Regions from separate parts of the Halodesulfovibrio oceani subsp. galateae genome, predicted to be linked through region 3. Evidence: predicted binding sites of a transcription regulator. Region 3 holds the regulator's gene; each other region holds the start of a gene.
The links. Region 3 encodes sigma-54, which starts transcription at its own class of promoters, with help from an activator protein. Its sites were predicted from a motif close to CTGGCACGGNNNNTGCTT; they were not measured.

Region 1 (3,622 bases), 2.0 Mb from region 3:
CAGTTGCGTGCGAGTTCTGTCTGGTAACGAACTGCAGCAGGAAGAATTGAGGTGCGAGCCAGTTTGATAGCAAGTTCAATCTCTGTCTGAACAACATTAATGTACTGCTCAAAGAAGATTGAAGTACGGCTGTCGAGTTCGCGCTTGGAAAGAACACCGAAGCTTTCGAACAATGCAACACTGGATTCGCTGTTGAGTGCAGTAAGTGCTTCAGGAGTAGTGCGAAGGTTTGCAAGACCGCGGGTCTTAGCTTCTTCAGCCCACTCATCAGAGTAACCGTCACCGTTGAACACTACAGAGTCGTGTTCCTGAACGATTTCCTGAATAACTTTTGTTACTGCATCGTTGAGTTCCCAGTTTTCGCTGTACATGAGGTTCTCAAGACGGTTGGAAATGTAATCCAAAGAGTCAGAGAGAATAGTGTTCAGTACGAGCTGTGCACCGGCGATAGACTGGCTGGAGCCAACTGCGCGGAACTCAAAGCGGTTTCCTGTGAAAGCAAACGGACTTGTACGGTTACGGTCACCGGCGTCCATAGGCAGTGGAGGCAGAGTATCTACGCCTACACGCAGGATGCCTTTTGCTTCAGAGGTAGCTTCGTCGCCATTTTTGATCTGGTCAAAGATGTCAGAAAGCTGCTGTCCGAGGTAGATGGACATGATCGCAGGAGGTGCTTCGTTCGCACCGAGACGGTGGTCGTTGCTTGCACATGCTACGCTGGAACGGAGCAATGAACCGTGTTTGTGAACAGAGCGGATCATAGCAGCACAGAAGAGCAGGAACTGAGCATTTTCATGCGGAGTTTCGCCCGGCTCAAAGAGGCTGCCGAATTTGCCGTTACCGATGGAGTAGTTCAGGTGTTTACCGGAACCGTTGATTCCTGCGAACGGTTTTTCGTGCATGAGGCACGCCATACCGTAACGCTTAGCAACGCTTTTCAGTACGCTCATGATCATCTGGTTATGATCGTTTGCGAGGTTGGAATCTTCAAACATTGGTGCAATTTCGTACTGACCAGGTGCTACTTCGTTGTGACGGGTTTTTACCGGCACGCCGAGTTTGTAGAGATCGCGTTCTGCTTCAATCATGAATGCGAGAACACGTTTCGGAATGGTACCGAAGTAATGGTCATCCTGCTCCTGACCTTTAGCTGGCTTTGCACCGAAAAGGGTACGGCCTGCAAGGTAGAGGTCGGGACGGGAGAAGTAGAAGTTACGGTCAACGAGGAAGTATTCCTGCTCTACGCCAGCGTAGTTCTGAATGCGTCCAAAATTTTCGTGACCAAGCAGCTTAAGCAGACGGCTGGTCTGGGTGTGGATGCACTGGTTGGAACGGAGAAGCGGAGTCTTTTTATCAAGAGCTTCACCAGTCCAGGAAACGAATGCAGTAGGGATACACAGGAAAACGCCATTGTCGTTTTCTAAGAGGTATGCAGGGTTTGTAAGGTCCCATGCGGTGTAGCCACGAGCTTCGAAGGTGGTACGCAGACCGCCGTTCGGGAAGCTGGATGCATCCGGTTCACCCTGAATAAGGGTAGTGCCGGAGAATTGGGCGATTGCGCCGCCGCGTCCGTCAGGCTCAAGAAAGCTGTCATGCTTTTCAGCGGTAAGGCCGGTAAGCGGGTAAAATACGTGTGTGTAGTGAGTCGCACCACGGGAAAGAGCCCATTCTTTCATTGCTGAAGCTACTGCATCTGCAATAGAAGGGTCCATCTGTTCGCCATTTTCGATTGTGCGCTTGAGAGATTTATAAACAGGTTTAGGAAGGTGATCTTGCATGACTTTGTCATTGAACACATTGCGACCGAACAGGTCGGTTGGCTTTTCTTCCAAGAAATTTAACGGCTTGCTTGTTGGTGTCGTGTTGTTTACAGCCGAAATGGCTTTAAGTCTGGCTAACGATCCACTCATGAAAATCTCTCCTTTAAACTAATTTGCGCAATATAAAATGGTACACGCCCGAGTAGGCATCTGCATTCTTCTTTTAGAAAATATAAAGCATAGATAATGCCAGTTCTGTAAAATCAATAAGTTACAAAAAATGGCTGCTTCTGTTGATTTCTTTTTATGACAAAAATGTCACAAAAACAACAATAAAAGTACCTGAATTTACAATATTGTAAAAACAGGCCTAAAATAAGCAGTGTGCGGCGAAAACCAAATCACAAATTTGTAAAATAGACATGTGCGCCGTAAGTAGGTACCTACTGCAATGGGCGAGTGCACTATGCAGCTGTAATCAAAATATCACAATGCCCAAATTTTACCAAAGTTGTAATAGTCTGAGATAATAGTTTTTTTGTCGATCTTTTGTTTAAAAGTCGATACTTGACTGAAACATTGGCGTAATTATTTTACTATATTACTCAGGAATATAGTATATGATGAAGATACATCCATTAATCAAAAAATGTAGTAAGTGAATTTAGCCTTGAGAGGTTGGCCATGATGAGACGGAGTATTGAAGATAGAAATATCAATCTAGATTTTATTCCGCCTAAGGTTAAGAAGGTGCTCGCACCAATTAAGAAGCCATTAATGCATATGACTGGCGTTGATGGATTGTTTAATGTGTATGATAGCATTACAAGAAGAGATAACCCGCTTGAGTTTTGTCAAAACGGTTTAGAAATATTAAATATAGAAGTCGAAGCTCTCGGTAGAGGGCTGCGCGATATGCCGCTTGATAAGCCGCTTGTTATCGTTTCGAACCATCCGTTTGGTGGTATTGAAGGACTCGCGCTGATGGCAGAAATATTGCCGCTGCGTCCTGAATGTAAGTTTCTTGCGAACTTTATGCTTGGAATTATGCCGGAATTGCGTCCATGCATGATTGAAGTGAATCCGTTTGAAACAAAAGAGGCACGCCGCGCAAATGTTCGCGGACTTCGTAATGCGATTACACATGTAGCAGCAGGCGGAAGTCTTGTGGTGTTCCCGGCTGGAGAAGTTTCCCATCTTCAGCCTAAAATGGGCGGCATCGTTGATCCAGTATGGAGCAAAAACGTAGCGCGGATTATTCGTAAAACGAATGCCGACGTTCTGCCTTTGTATTTCCACGGTCGTAATAGCCTGTTCTTTAATATGATGGGTATGGTGCATCCATTTGCACGCACAGCCATGCTCCCGAAACAGCTATACAATAAACGAAACAAAAAAATTACCTACAGTGTCGGGAATATTATCCCGTCCAATATGTTGAAGACGTTCGCAACAGAAGATGATGTGATGAACTATCTGCGTGTTCGCAGTTATTCCCTAGCTAAGCGTCCATCATCCAAAAAATTCCGTCTTCCGTTCAGAAAAGAAAAAGATCAGATGGAAATCGCAGCAGCGCGTCCGCATGAATCGCTCCTGAGAGAACTCTCGAAACTGCCAGAAGAACAGATTCTTGCAAAAGAAAATGGATTTACAGTATTTGAAGCGCAGGCATTTCAGATTCCAAACATGCTGCACGATCTTGGTCGACTGCGCGAATTAACCTTCCGCCCCGTGGGTGAAGGTACCGGACTCGATCTTGATCTCGACACCTACGATTATGAATACGATCATCTTATTCTATGGGATGATGAAAAAGAAACAATCGCAGGTGCGTACCGTCTTGGATGCACAGATAAAATCTT
Region 2 (3,622 bases), 1.6 Mb from region 3:
CTCTGGACTCTCCAAAAACTTTTATCCGCGAGGTCTAACCATTGTTTAAAACGTTGGTCAGCTTATTCCTGCTCTCTTCAACTCCCATAAAGTAAATATACTTCATCCAAACCCTAACGGTTTTTCAGGAGGGGGAGTCTGAGGGGGAACCTCGTTTTTGACTCAAAAACGGGGTTCCCCCTCAGCCGCCGGAGGCATTTCAATATATGTTATTTAAATATCTTTGCTAGCAAGATACTCCGTAATCATTCCATCGTACTGAGAAGTACGTGCGAATGTTTTTACCGCCATATCACGACGAAGCGCAAGCCCTACTCGCATTTCATTTTCGAGCAGTTCCTTCTGTACAGCGTTGTACTCGGAAGGATCAGGAAGAACGAGAATAGAATGGAAGTTTTTAGCTGCGGCACGAAGCATACAAGGGCCGCCGATGTCGATTTCTTCAACCGCACCACGTAAATCAAGACCACGCGCTGCTGCATTTTCGAAATTGTAGAGATTTACTACAATCAAATCGAACGCTGCAATCTCGTGTTCTTTAAGGGTAGCAAGGTGTTCAGGGTTGTCCTTGTCTGCAAGGATACCACCATGAATAAACGGGTTAAGAGTCTTTACCCTGCCGCCAAGGATTTCAGGGAATCCTGTAACATCACTTACAGGTGTAACCTTCAGCCCGGCTTCTTTAAGCATACGTGCTGTACCGCCGGTAGAAACCAACTCTACACCATTCTCGCTCAAAAACGTCGCAAATTCGACCAAACCAGTCTTATCTGTGGCACTCAACAGTGCTCGCTTAATAGGCAAAAGGTCCATTACTTCTCCAAAGTTTGTGAATTCCAGTCTATTAACAAAAATCCTTTTCGTACATTAAGACAGTTTGCTGCAAATAAACATACTTTACTGTCTCAATCTGCGTGGAGTGCCAGAATCATACCCACTTTGCAAGGGCGTCATCAGTCTGACAGGTTGAGACAGGTTGAGATGTCCCACGGCGCGAAAAGCCTTATTTTTCAAGGACTGGCGCAACTCTTGCTATTCTTTATATATGGACATCTTTAATTTTGATATGGCAGAATTTCTAAGCTTTCTGCTCACACTTATGCGACTCAGCCTTGTCGTCTTTCTACTGCCATTCTTCGAGGGAAAAACCATCCCCCGTGTGGTTAAAGCATCTGTGTGCCTCATGCTCACCCTTGCCATATTCCCGTCGATATCGTTCGAAGCAACAGATTTTCCAGCACATCCATTTGAAATTGCATTAATTATGCTTAGCGAAATTCTACTCGGAGTTCTGCTAGGACTTGCTGTTAAATTCATTTTTGCAGGAATTAGAACCGGCGGTATGGTTATCGGCTTCCAGATGGGTTTTTCCATGCTTACCCTTGCTAACCCATCATCAGGTGAGCAAGAAGGTATCACGTCTATCCTGCTATACCAATTGAGCTTTACCGTTTTCATTGTTGCAAACGGTCACTTATATCTCATTAAAGCGCTAACAGATTCCTTTGACCTTATTCCGCCGGGAGGACTCGTTCTCTCTGCCATGCTAGGTCAACAAATTCTTACTCTGTCGATGACCATGTTCGTTTTGGCAATTAAGGTTGCCGCTCCAGTTATGATCTCACTTATGCTGGTTGAATTGACCCTTGGTCTTATGGGGCGAGCGGCACCACAGATGAACCTTCTCATGCTCGGTTTCCCAGTAAAAATCGCTGTAGGTCTTGTCTTTATCGGTATGTTGTTCACCCTTATGGGACAACGAATGGAAGGACTTATCTTGAGTCTTGGGCCAATGTTCTCTCATCTCATTAAAGCTGGCTCTCCGCTGCTACAGCAATAAACAGGATACACAGACATGCCACAAAGTGATCCGAGTAAGACAGAACAAGCGACGCCCAAAAAGCGGGAAAAGACCCGCGAAGATGGTGACGTCGCCAAGTCGCAAGAAGTTCCTAAAGCCGCAACAACCCTTGCAGGCATCATTATTGTTTATGCATGGATTGGTACCATTAATGAGCAGGTGCAGCATATTATGCGTACCTGTTATACATTTGACGCTACGCTCAACATGACAACCAAGTCTGCCATCAACTTTATTAATGAAATGGCATACGATCTTGCGGTAATGCTCCTTCCAGTTTTCCTCTTCCTGTTTCTTTTTGCGGGATTATCTATGCGTGTTCAGGTTGGGCACCTATGGACAATGAAGGTCTTTAAACCGAAATGGAGTAAATTCAACCCGATTAAAGGGATGAAGAACATGTTCCTGTCTATGCAGACACTGGTGCGACTCATTAAAAGCATCGCGTTTGCAGCCGTTATCGGTATTGCACCGTACATTGTTATTACGGATGAGATGGACAACTTCATTCAGCTCTATAACGCCACACCTGAAGGTATCGCAGAATACATGCTCAGCCTTATCTATAAGGTATCTCTGTACGCCACCATTGCCATGCTCGCTATTGCTCTTGCTGACTACTTTTACACTCGTTGGGATTATGACGAGAACATTAAGATGTCCAAAGACGAAGTAAAAGATGAACACAAACAGTCAGAAGGTGACCCGAAGATTCGTCAGCAGCAGCGCCAAAAAATGGCCGAAATGTCCCAGCAGCGCATGATGCAGGATGTTCCAAAGGCAGACGTTGTTGTTACAAACCCTACTCATATTTCCGTAGCCTTGCGCTACAACGCCATGGAAGCACCAGCACCGATTGTTGTTGCGATGGGTGCTGACCTTATGGCGAAGCGAATTAGAGAAATTGCAAGAGAAAACGACATTCCTCTGCGAGAAAACGTCCCTCTGGCACGCGCTTTGTATAAGTCAGTACAGGTGGGTGATCAAATTCCGGAAGACCTCTACAAAGCAGTAGCTTCCATCCTTGCATCACTCAACAAGTTTAAGCAAAAACAGTAAGTTACAAATACCAACTGCTTTTACTCAGGCGTTATTAAACTCTTCGAAAAAGGTGTCGGAAATATGGCTGCCAGCGCAAATACCTCTACAATGAATTACGAACGCTTCTCACAGCACGGAGATTTACTCCTCGCTGGCGGTGTAGTGCTCATTCTTTTTGTAATGCTCATTCCTATCCCGACTCTGCTTATGGACGTCATGCTCAGCATGTCCATTTCGTTGTCGCTGCTGGTGCTTGTTACATCTATGTTTATCAAGTCGCCGCTGGAATTTTCAATTTTTCCGACCCTGCTGCTGGTAACCACTCTGTTCCGCCTTGCTCTTAACGTGGCAACAACCCGCCTTATCCTGCTGCACGGCAGTGAAGGCCCAGACGCTGCCGGTGACGTAATCCAGTCCTTCGGGCAGTTCGTTGTCGGTGGTAACTACGTTATCGGTATCGTAATTTTCGCGATTCTTTTTATTCTGAACAAAATGGTTATTACCTCCGGTACAACACGTATCGCAGAGGTTGCAGCCCGATTCACTCTTGATGCTATGCCGGGTAAGCAGATGGCAATTGAGGCAGACTTAAACGCAGGTCTCCTTGATGAAAAAACTGCTACACTGCGCCGCGAAACCATCCGTCGAGAAGCTGACTTCTACGGTGCGATGGACGGTGCCGGTAAGTTTGTTCAGGGTGACGTAATGGCGGGTCTGCTC
Region 3 (3,622 bases):
TATCTGCACGTGATTCAAGAAAGATGACAGTGGGTGAATATCCGGCTGCAACTAATGCATCGATAGTCATTGCCCATTCATCTTTAAATGAACACTGCCGACCATCAACTCCAAGCACAATTCCTTTATAGCTCTCAAGTCCACAGCCTGTAAGAACTTCCATAAATTGCGATGTCATAGACATCGGAAGTCCATCAATAGTGTAGTATGCCATGTCTTCAAAGACTTTTAGCGCGCTACTTTTACCAGCTCCGGAGAGTCCGGCAATAATGATCACAGGAATAGTACGTTGAGATGCAGAAATCATAAAATACTCATGTTACGCAGCAGATAAAAGGTTCCACAAAGTTTCCTGACTATCAGATTCCATAAATAATTGTTTGAAATCTTCATCTTTCAGGAGTCGCGAAATTTGGGCAAGGATGCGCAGGTGTGTACCTGCTACGTTTTCTGGAGCAAGAACCATGAAGAAAATCTTACAAGGTTTTTGATCAAGTGCATCAAAGTCCAGCCCATCGAAGCTTCGACCGGCTACTACTACTATTTTATCGAGTGCTGGAAGTTTTCCGTGAGGAATGGCAATGCCATTACCAATACCTGTGGTTCCGAGAGCTTCTCGTTCCATAAGCACGTTAAAAACTTCTTCAGCATCAAGGGATGGGTTTTTTTCAACGACAGGAGCCAAGAGCTCCGCCAGCGCCTCTTGTTTGGTGCTGGCGGTTAGCTCTGGCAGTACAAGTTCTTTTTCTAGGTATTCACCCAGTTTCATTACTTTTCCTAGAAAACGGGGTCAATCAGGCCGAAATTCTTATCTTTTCGGCGGTAGATCACATTTACCCGTTCAGTTTCAGCATTAAGAAAAACAAGGAAGTCATAATCAAGTGCATCAAGCTGCATAGCGGCTTCGTCAAGATCCATCGGTTTCGGTATAAAATTATCCATACCAATGATGGTTCGTTCCGCCTCTACTGCTTCTTCTGGAGGGATAGTACCTTCTAGAACAAACTTTTCTGCACCCTTGCGTTTCGTTTGCAGTTTTTCCGTACGACGTATGATCTGTGCTTTAAGTTTATCGCGAACAAGATCAACGGTTGCATACATGTCTTCAGACTGTTCAGTAGCGGATAGAGTTAAGTTATCCGATACAAGTGAAATTTCGGCTTTGTGGCGGAAATTGTCAACAGAAAGTGAGACTTGCATTTCCAAGTGTTCAGGGTTCGGTAAGAATCTGCCAAGCTTGCTGAAGCGTCGTTTGGCATAAGCTTTTAGGTGATTGGAAGGCTCAAAGTTTTTGAATGTGAATGCGATGTTCATGGTGCCTCCTAATTGGATACTTTTGAAACCCTGTGAGTCAGCTGGTTTCGCTTTTAGAATACCACCTTTCTCTTGGATGATGAAGGGATATTCATTGCGGTACGGTATTTAGCTACAGTTCTTCGTGCAATGTTAACCTGCAGTTTTTCTTTCAAAATCTCACCGATTTTTTCATCGCTGAGTGGTTTTTTTGTATTTTCTTCACTAATAAGCTTTTTAATGAGGGCTTTTACGCTCTCCGATCCGACCTGACTACCATCATCAAGGCCAATTGCACTGTTGAAGAAGAACTTCAGTTCAAAAATACCGTGCGGGGTCGAAATGTACTTACTTGTGGTGATACGGCTTACCGTTGATTCGTGCATGCCAATATCATCTGCAATATCTTTAAGAATTAGCGGCTTTAACGATGTAACACCATTAAGGAAGAATTCTCTTTGATATTTAACAATACTCTCAACTACTTTATATAAAGTTCGTTGCCGTTGGTACAGACTTTTTATCAGCCAGGAGGCAGAACGCATCTTGTCCTGATAATAATCTTTTTCTTCAGCGTTAGTAGTTTTCGGGAGTTGCTCTGTTAATTCACTGAGTTGTAATTGTGGTAAACCATCTTCATTGAGAACGATAACGAATTCTTTTTCGTACTCATAGATGTAAACGTCTGGAGAAACATATTGTGCTTCTCCTCCACCGAACCGTGCCCCCGGCATAGGGTCAAGGCTCTGGATTACATCTAGGTACTCTCTGAGATCTTCAAGGGAAATTTTGTATTTTCGAGCAAGTGGTTTGTAACGACGCTTCTCTAGGTCTTCAAGATGATTAGTAATAATATCTACAAGAATTGGGTCACGATCGTAATTGAGAGCTTTTACCTGAACAAGCAGGCATTCCTGCGGAGTGCGAGCAGCAACCCCTACAGGGTCAAATTGTTGAATATGCTCAATAAGCTGTTCCACTGTTTCAGGATCGCTTTGAGCAATCTGTGACAGCTCTTCTGTAGATACATGTAGGTACCCATTAGAGCTGATGCTGCCAATGATGATTTCTCCAACACGAATTTGCTCTTCTGAGAGTGGAGAAAGCATTAATTGCCAGTACAGATGACCGTCTAACGTTGGAGCAGGAGCAAGACGAGCTTCAAATGAGCTCATTTCCTCTAATGCTTCAGTTTCCCGCATTGAAACCTGTTTGGTGGTACTTGAGAAATCACCCAGATAATCTTCCCAGTCAGCGTTAGAAGAAAGCTCTTTGTCATAAGCTTCCTGTTCATCTTTACGCTGTTCTTTAGCAGAAGTTTTGTCTGGATTAGCGGTTTCTTCCAAGGACTCTTCCAAAAAAGGATTCTCCAGCAACTCTTGCTGAACGGTTTCAGCAAGTTCCACGCGAGAAAGCTGCAGCAGTTTGATTGCCTGCTGCAATTGCGGGGTCATTACAAGCTGCTGGGCAAGCTTTAATTGTTGGCGAAGTTCAAGAGCCATATATAAGAATGTCCTATGTGGTTCGACTAGCTAAAAAGCTGAAATATAATGTATGAGTACTGCCTATCAAAAAACATTCCAAATCAGATAACTGACCTCTTTTTTGCCACATAGGAACGTTATATGCAACCAAGAAAAAAGCCCGTTGGACGGGCTTTTCGTTATTGCGAGGGCGCAAATTATATTTTTTATCAAGATACTAGAGACTAAAACCTTCTCCAAGGTAGACGCTACGCGCCTTTGGGTTATCAACAATCTCTTGCGGCGTACCGGAAAGAATTATTTGACCTTCGTAAACAAGGTTAGCTCTATCACAAATTTTTAATGTTTCCCTAACGTTGTGGTCGGAAATGAGCACGCCCATTCCTTTGTCACGCAGTTTACGGATGATGTCCTGAATGTCATCTACAGCGAGTGGGTCAATGCCTGCAAATGGCTCATCGAGAAGAATAAACTTAGGATCTCGGATTAACGCGCGGGCAATTTCAAGGCGGCGACGTTCACCGCCGGAAATATGCATGGCGTGAGTATCACGAATATGTGTGATACCGAATTCTTCCATCAGTTCTTCTTCACGTTTTTTCTGATCATCACGGGACAGTTCTGTTTGTTCCAAAATCAACTGCAAGTTCTGAGAGACTGTGAGTTTTTTGAAAACAGAGCTTTCCTGAGGAAGATAGCTCAAGCCGATTCGCGCACGTTCGTGCAACGGCCAGTCGGTGACTTCCATATCATCTACACGAACCACACCGGCATTGGGTTTAACAATACCAATGAGCATGTAGAATGTTGTTGTTTTACCAGCGCCGTTAGGGCCAAGAAGTCCC
Region 4 (3,622 bases), 1.0 Mb from region 3:
GCCGATAGCAAACGGATCAAAATAGGAAGGTGGAACCGCGTTGAACAACGCATCAAGACCACCGGCTTTTTTAACAGAAAGCGGCACGAGGAAGCCGAACACGCCTACCATCATCAACACAAACTGAATAACATCTGTAATGGTTACAGACCACATACCACCAAGCAGGGTGTACAGCAAAGATACTGCGCCACCGGCGACCATGGATGTAACCATATCCCAACCGAAAAATGCGTGGAGAATAGTACCAATGGCGATAACCTGAACAACCGCGATCATTGCGGTGTAGATACAGGAGATAATTGCACTGATGTACCGTGCGCTGGCTGCGTAACGAACTTCCAGCATTTCACTCAGGCTGATAACGCGAAGGTTAGCCATCTTGCTGGAAAGCAAAATACCCATGCTCATCACACCAAAGCCGTACATGAGCACAACCCATGCTCCTGAAAAACCAAACTGGTACGCAAGCTTTACAGAACCGAAGGTAGCGCCGCCACCAAGGATAACACTGGCAAGGCAGGGAAAATACATCCAAAATTTTAAATTACGACCGGCAACAAGAAAATCTTCATTACTCTTTGCGAAAAAGATTCCAGCGATACCGCATCCGATCATTACGAGGAAATAGGCGAGGATAATTATAAGATCGATAGACATATGTTACTCCGTTCCAGCTTGTCTCTTGTTGTAGGCAAGGCATGACAGAAATGCATGCATGATTCCGGCAGCAGCAAAGGATGTAATATCAGCAGTGTCAGATTCAGGCAGAACTTCAACAAGATCCATCCCGATCAGATTCAACCCCTGACAAGATTCGAGCACAAGTTTCAGTGCTTCATGGGTGGTAAAACCACCAATTTCAGGTGTACCGGTTCCCGGTGCATATGCAGCATCAAGGAAATCGATATCAAAGGTCAGAAAAACTGGAGTTCCCGGAGCGATGCGTTCGCGAATGCGTTTAACAGCAGCTTCAATGCCTATGTGATGCAATTCCCATCCGGTAATCACATCCATTCCACTCTCACGTGCAAACTGTAAAGCATCACGGCTGTACAATGGACCACGGATTCCCACCTGAGAAGATGCTTCAGGCTTGATCAGTCCTTCCTTGATAGCCCAATGGAAGGTTGTTCCATGGTTGTACGGCTTACCAAAGTAGTCACTGCCTGTATCGGAGTGGGCATCAAAATGAATAAGAGCTACCGGCCCATGCTTTTTAGCGACAGCACGCAGTTCCGGTAATGTAATTGAATGATCGCCGCCCATAATTACTGGAATAGCGTCTTCCTGTAGCACGGTTGCCACGCCTTCTTCAATTTTTTCAAAGCTCTCTTCCAAGTAGCCAGGAACAATATCAATATCGCCCCAATCCACACCACTACATTCTTCAAAAATATCTACATCAAGCACTTCGTTGTAATTTTTCAAAATGCTGGAAGCCGCTCTAATAGATTCGGGACCAAAACGACAGCCGGGCTTATATGATGTCGCGGTATCAAACGGTACGCCTAAAATTGCGAAGTCTACGCCTTCTGCTGAAGCAACATGAGGCAAACGCATAAAAGTACGCACACCGCAAAAACGTGGGGATTCTAAAGAATTAACTGGTTTACTCATACTTTCCTCCTGAGATTGCCCTGCCCATGGGACAGTCTCAGCAAAACAAACGGGCACAAAATCAATATACAAGTTAAATCCGTCATGAAACACGACATCAATTTATCAAAGTAAATTGCCGGACAAGGGCAGGGTTGTACCTCCATAAAGGCAAGCCTCATGCCAAAACATAACCTGTTAAGTTTTATTGATATTATCTGTAAGAAAGTTTTACCGACTATTCAGTTTTGAATAGTTTTATATGAGCAAAAGAAAAAAATCCTGTAATGGCAGTACATTTCTACCTATTCACTTCTGCATAGGAGGTAATTCAACATTGAATACAGCAGTTCAATGTGTTTTTTGAGCGCATCTAACGTGCCTGTGCCATGTATCCCGTGGCTTAAGCTTCCTCCGCCCTGCTATCTTCTTCCGTAGAATTCGAAGAGTCACGGCTTCAACTTGCGGGGTTCTCAAAAACTTCAAACGGATCCATCCAAAAAATCCCGTTTATGGATTTCTCACACGGTTTATTCGTTTTGACTCAACCCGTGAGATTCAAACGTAAAACTCGACTCTTGAAATTCAATCCCTAAGCCTCAACTGATAACTACAAAAAAAGCCGCTACGTCTGTAGCGGCTTTTTGAATGACAACAATAAAAAATATTACTGCTGAAGAGCACGGTCGATACGAGCGAGAGTACGGTCTTTACCGATGATCTCCATAACGTCAGGGAGGTTAGGACCACCCATCGCACCAACAAGTGCCACACGTAATGGAGGGCCAACAGCTTTAAACTTGAGGCCATTATCAGATACATAGTTACCCATAACATCGTGGGTAGTATCTTTAGTGAATGCTTCAAGTGCTGCAAACTGCTCACGCATATTTGCAAGATGCTGTTTACCTTCTTCAGTTAACGCTTTGGTTACTGCTTTTTCTTCAAACACGTATTCGGAATCAGAAAGAAGCATGAAACGCATTGCGTCTACAAGGCTGATCAGGTCTTTTGCACGGTCTTTAAAAAGAGGAGCCATTGCAGTTAATGTTTCGATGGATACATCAAAACCAGCTTCTTTTACAAACGGCCCAACGAGTGCTGCAAGTTCAGCATCAGTAGATTCTTTCATGTACTGAGCGTTGAGCCAGAGAAGTTTGTCTGGATCAAAACCGGCAGCAGAAGAAGAAAGACTGTCGGTGGAGAATTTTTCGATGAGTTCGTCCAGAGCGAAAATTTCCTGATCACCATGAGACCAGCCAAGGCGTACGAGGTAGTTAACCAGCGCCTGCGGAAGCAGACCCATTTTTTCGTATTCCATAACGGATTTTGCGCCATGACGTTTGGAAAGCTTCTTACGATCAGAACCAAGAATCATTGGAACATGACCGAATTCAGGAAGATCCCAACCCAATGCATTATAAACCATAATCTGCTTAGGGGTGTTGTTCACATGGTCATCACCACGAAGCACGTGAGAAACTTCCTGAGAATGATCATCCACAACAACAGCAAGGTTGTACGTAGGAGAACCATCGCTACGACGAATGATCATGTCATCGAGTTCTTCGTTGTCAAAAGCAATGCTGCCTTTAACAAGGTCTTTCCAAACAGTACGACCAGTAAGCGGTGCTTTAAAGCGCACTACACGGCCTTCTGCTTTCTCAAGACCAAGCTCACGACATTTGCCGTTGTACTTAGGCTTTTTGCCATTAGCACGAGCTTCTTCGCGCATTGCTTCTACTTCTTCAGAAGTACAGTCACAATAGTACGCTTTGCCTTCTACAAGCAGCTGATCAATGTACTTGTTGTACAGATCATCGCGCTTGCTCTGGTATACAGGTTCTGCATCCCAGCTAAGACCAAGCCATTCCATAGAAGCAAGAATTGCGTCTGTGTACTGCTGTTCAGAACGTTCTCTGTCAGTATCTTCAATACGCAGAACAAATTCGCCGCCATTGTGGCGAGCAAGCAACCAACTGAAAATAGCGGTGCGTGCACCACCGATGTGTAAATGCCCGGT

Region 1: the regulator sigma-54 is predicted to act here: its motif matches at 1,996-2,013, upstream of ACZ5V1_RS15750 (glutamine synthetase III family protein).
Region 2: the regulator sigma-54 is predicted to act here: its motif matches at 1,018-1,035, upstream of fliR (flagellar biosynthetic protein FliR).
Region 4: the regulator sigma-54 is predicted to act here: its motif matches at 1,769-1,786, upstream of speB (agmatinase).

The regions. Positions count from the first base shown of each region.
Region 1 is NZ_AP042453.1:3,580,254-3,583,875, forward strand. Features, by position in the region: gene ACZ5V1_RS15750 (glutamine synthetase III family protein) at 1-1,910, opposite strand, end outside; gene ACZ5V1_RS15755 (lysophospholipid acyltransferase family protein) at 2,445-3,622, shown strand, end outside.
Region 2 is NZ_AP042453.1:3,106,179-3,109,800, forward strand. Features, by position in the region: gene ACZ5V1_RS13700 (IMP cyclohydrolase) at 214-813, opposite strand; gene fliR (flagellar biosynthetic protein FliR) at 1,067-1,840, shown strand; gene flhB (flagellar biosynthesis protein FlhB) at 1,856-2,920, shown strand; gene flhA (flagellar biosynthesis protein FlhA) at 2,984-3,622, shown strand, end outside.
Region 3 is NZ_AP042453.1:1,515,987-1,519,608, reverse strand. Features, by position in the region: gene rapZ (RNase adapter RapZ) at 1-307, opposite strand, end outside; gene ACZ5V1_RS06680 (PTS sugar transporter subunit IIA) at 320-769, opposite strand; gene hpf (ribosome hibernation-promoting factor, HPF/YfiA family) at 778-1,314, opposite strand; gene rpoN (RNA polymerase factor sigma-54) at 1,368-2,795, opposite strand; gene lptB (LPS export ABC transporter ATP-binding protein) at 2,995-3,622, opposite strand, start outside.
Region 4 is NZ_AP042453.1:2,541,470-2,545,091, forward strand. Features, by position in the region: gene ACZ5V1_RS11510 (sodium:solute symporter family transporter) at 1-660, opposite strand, end outside; gene speB (agmatinase) at 664-1,620, opposite strand; gene gltX (glutamate--tRNA ligase) at 2,267-3,622, opposite strand, start outside.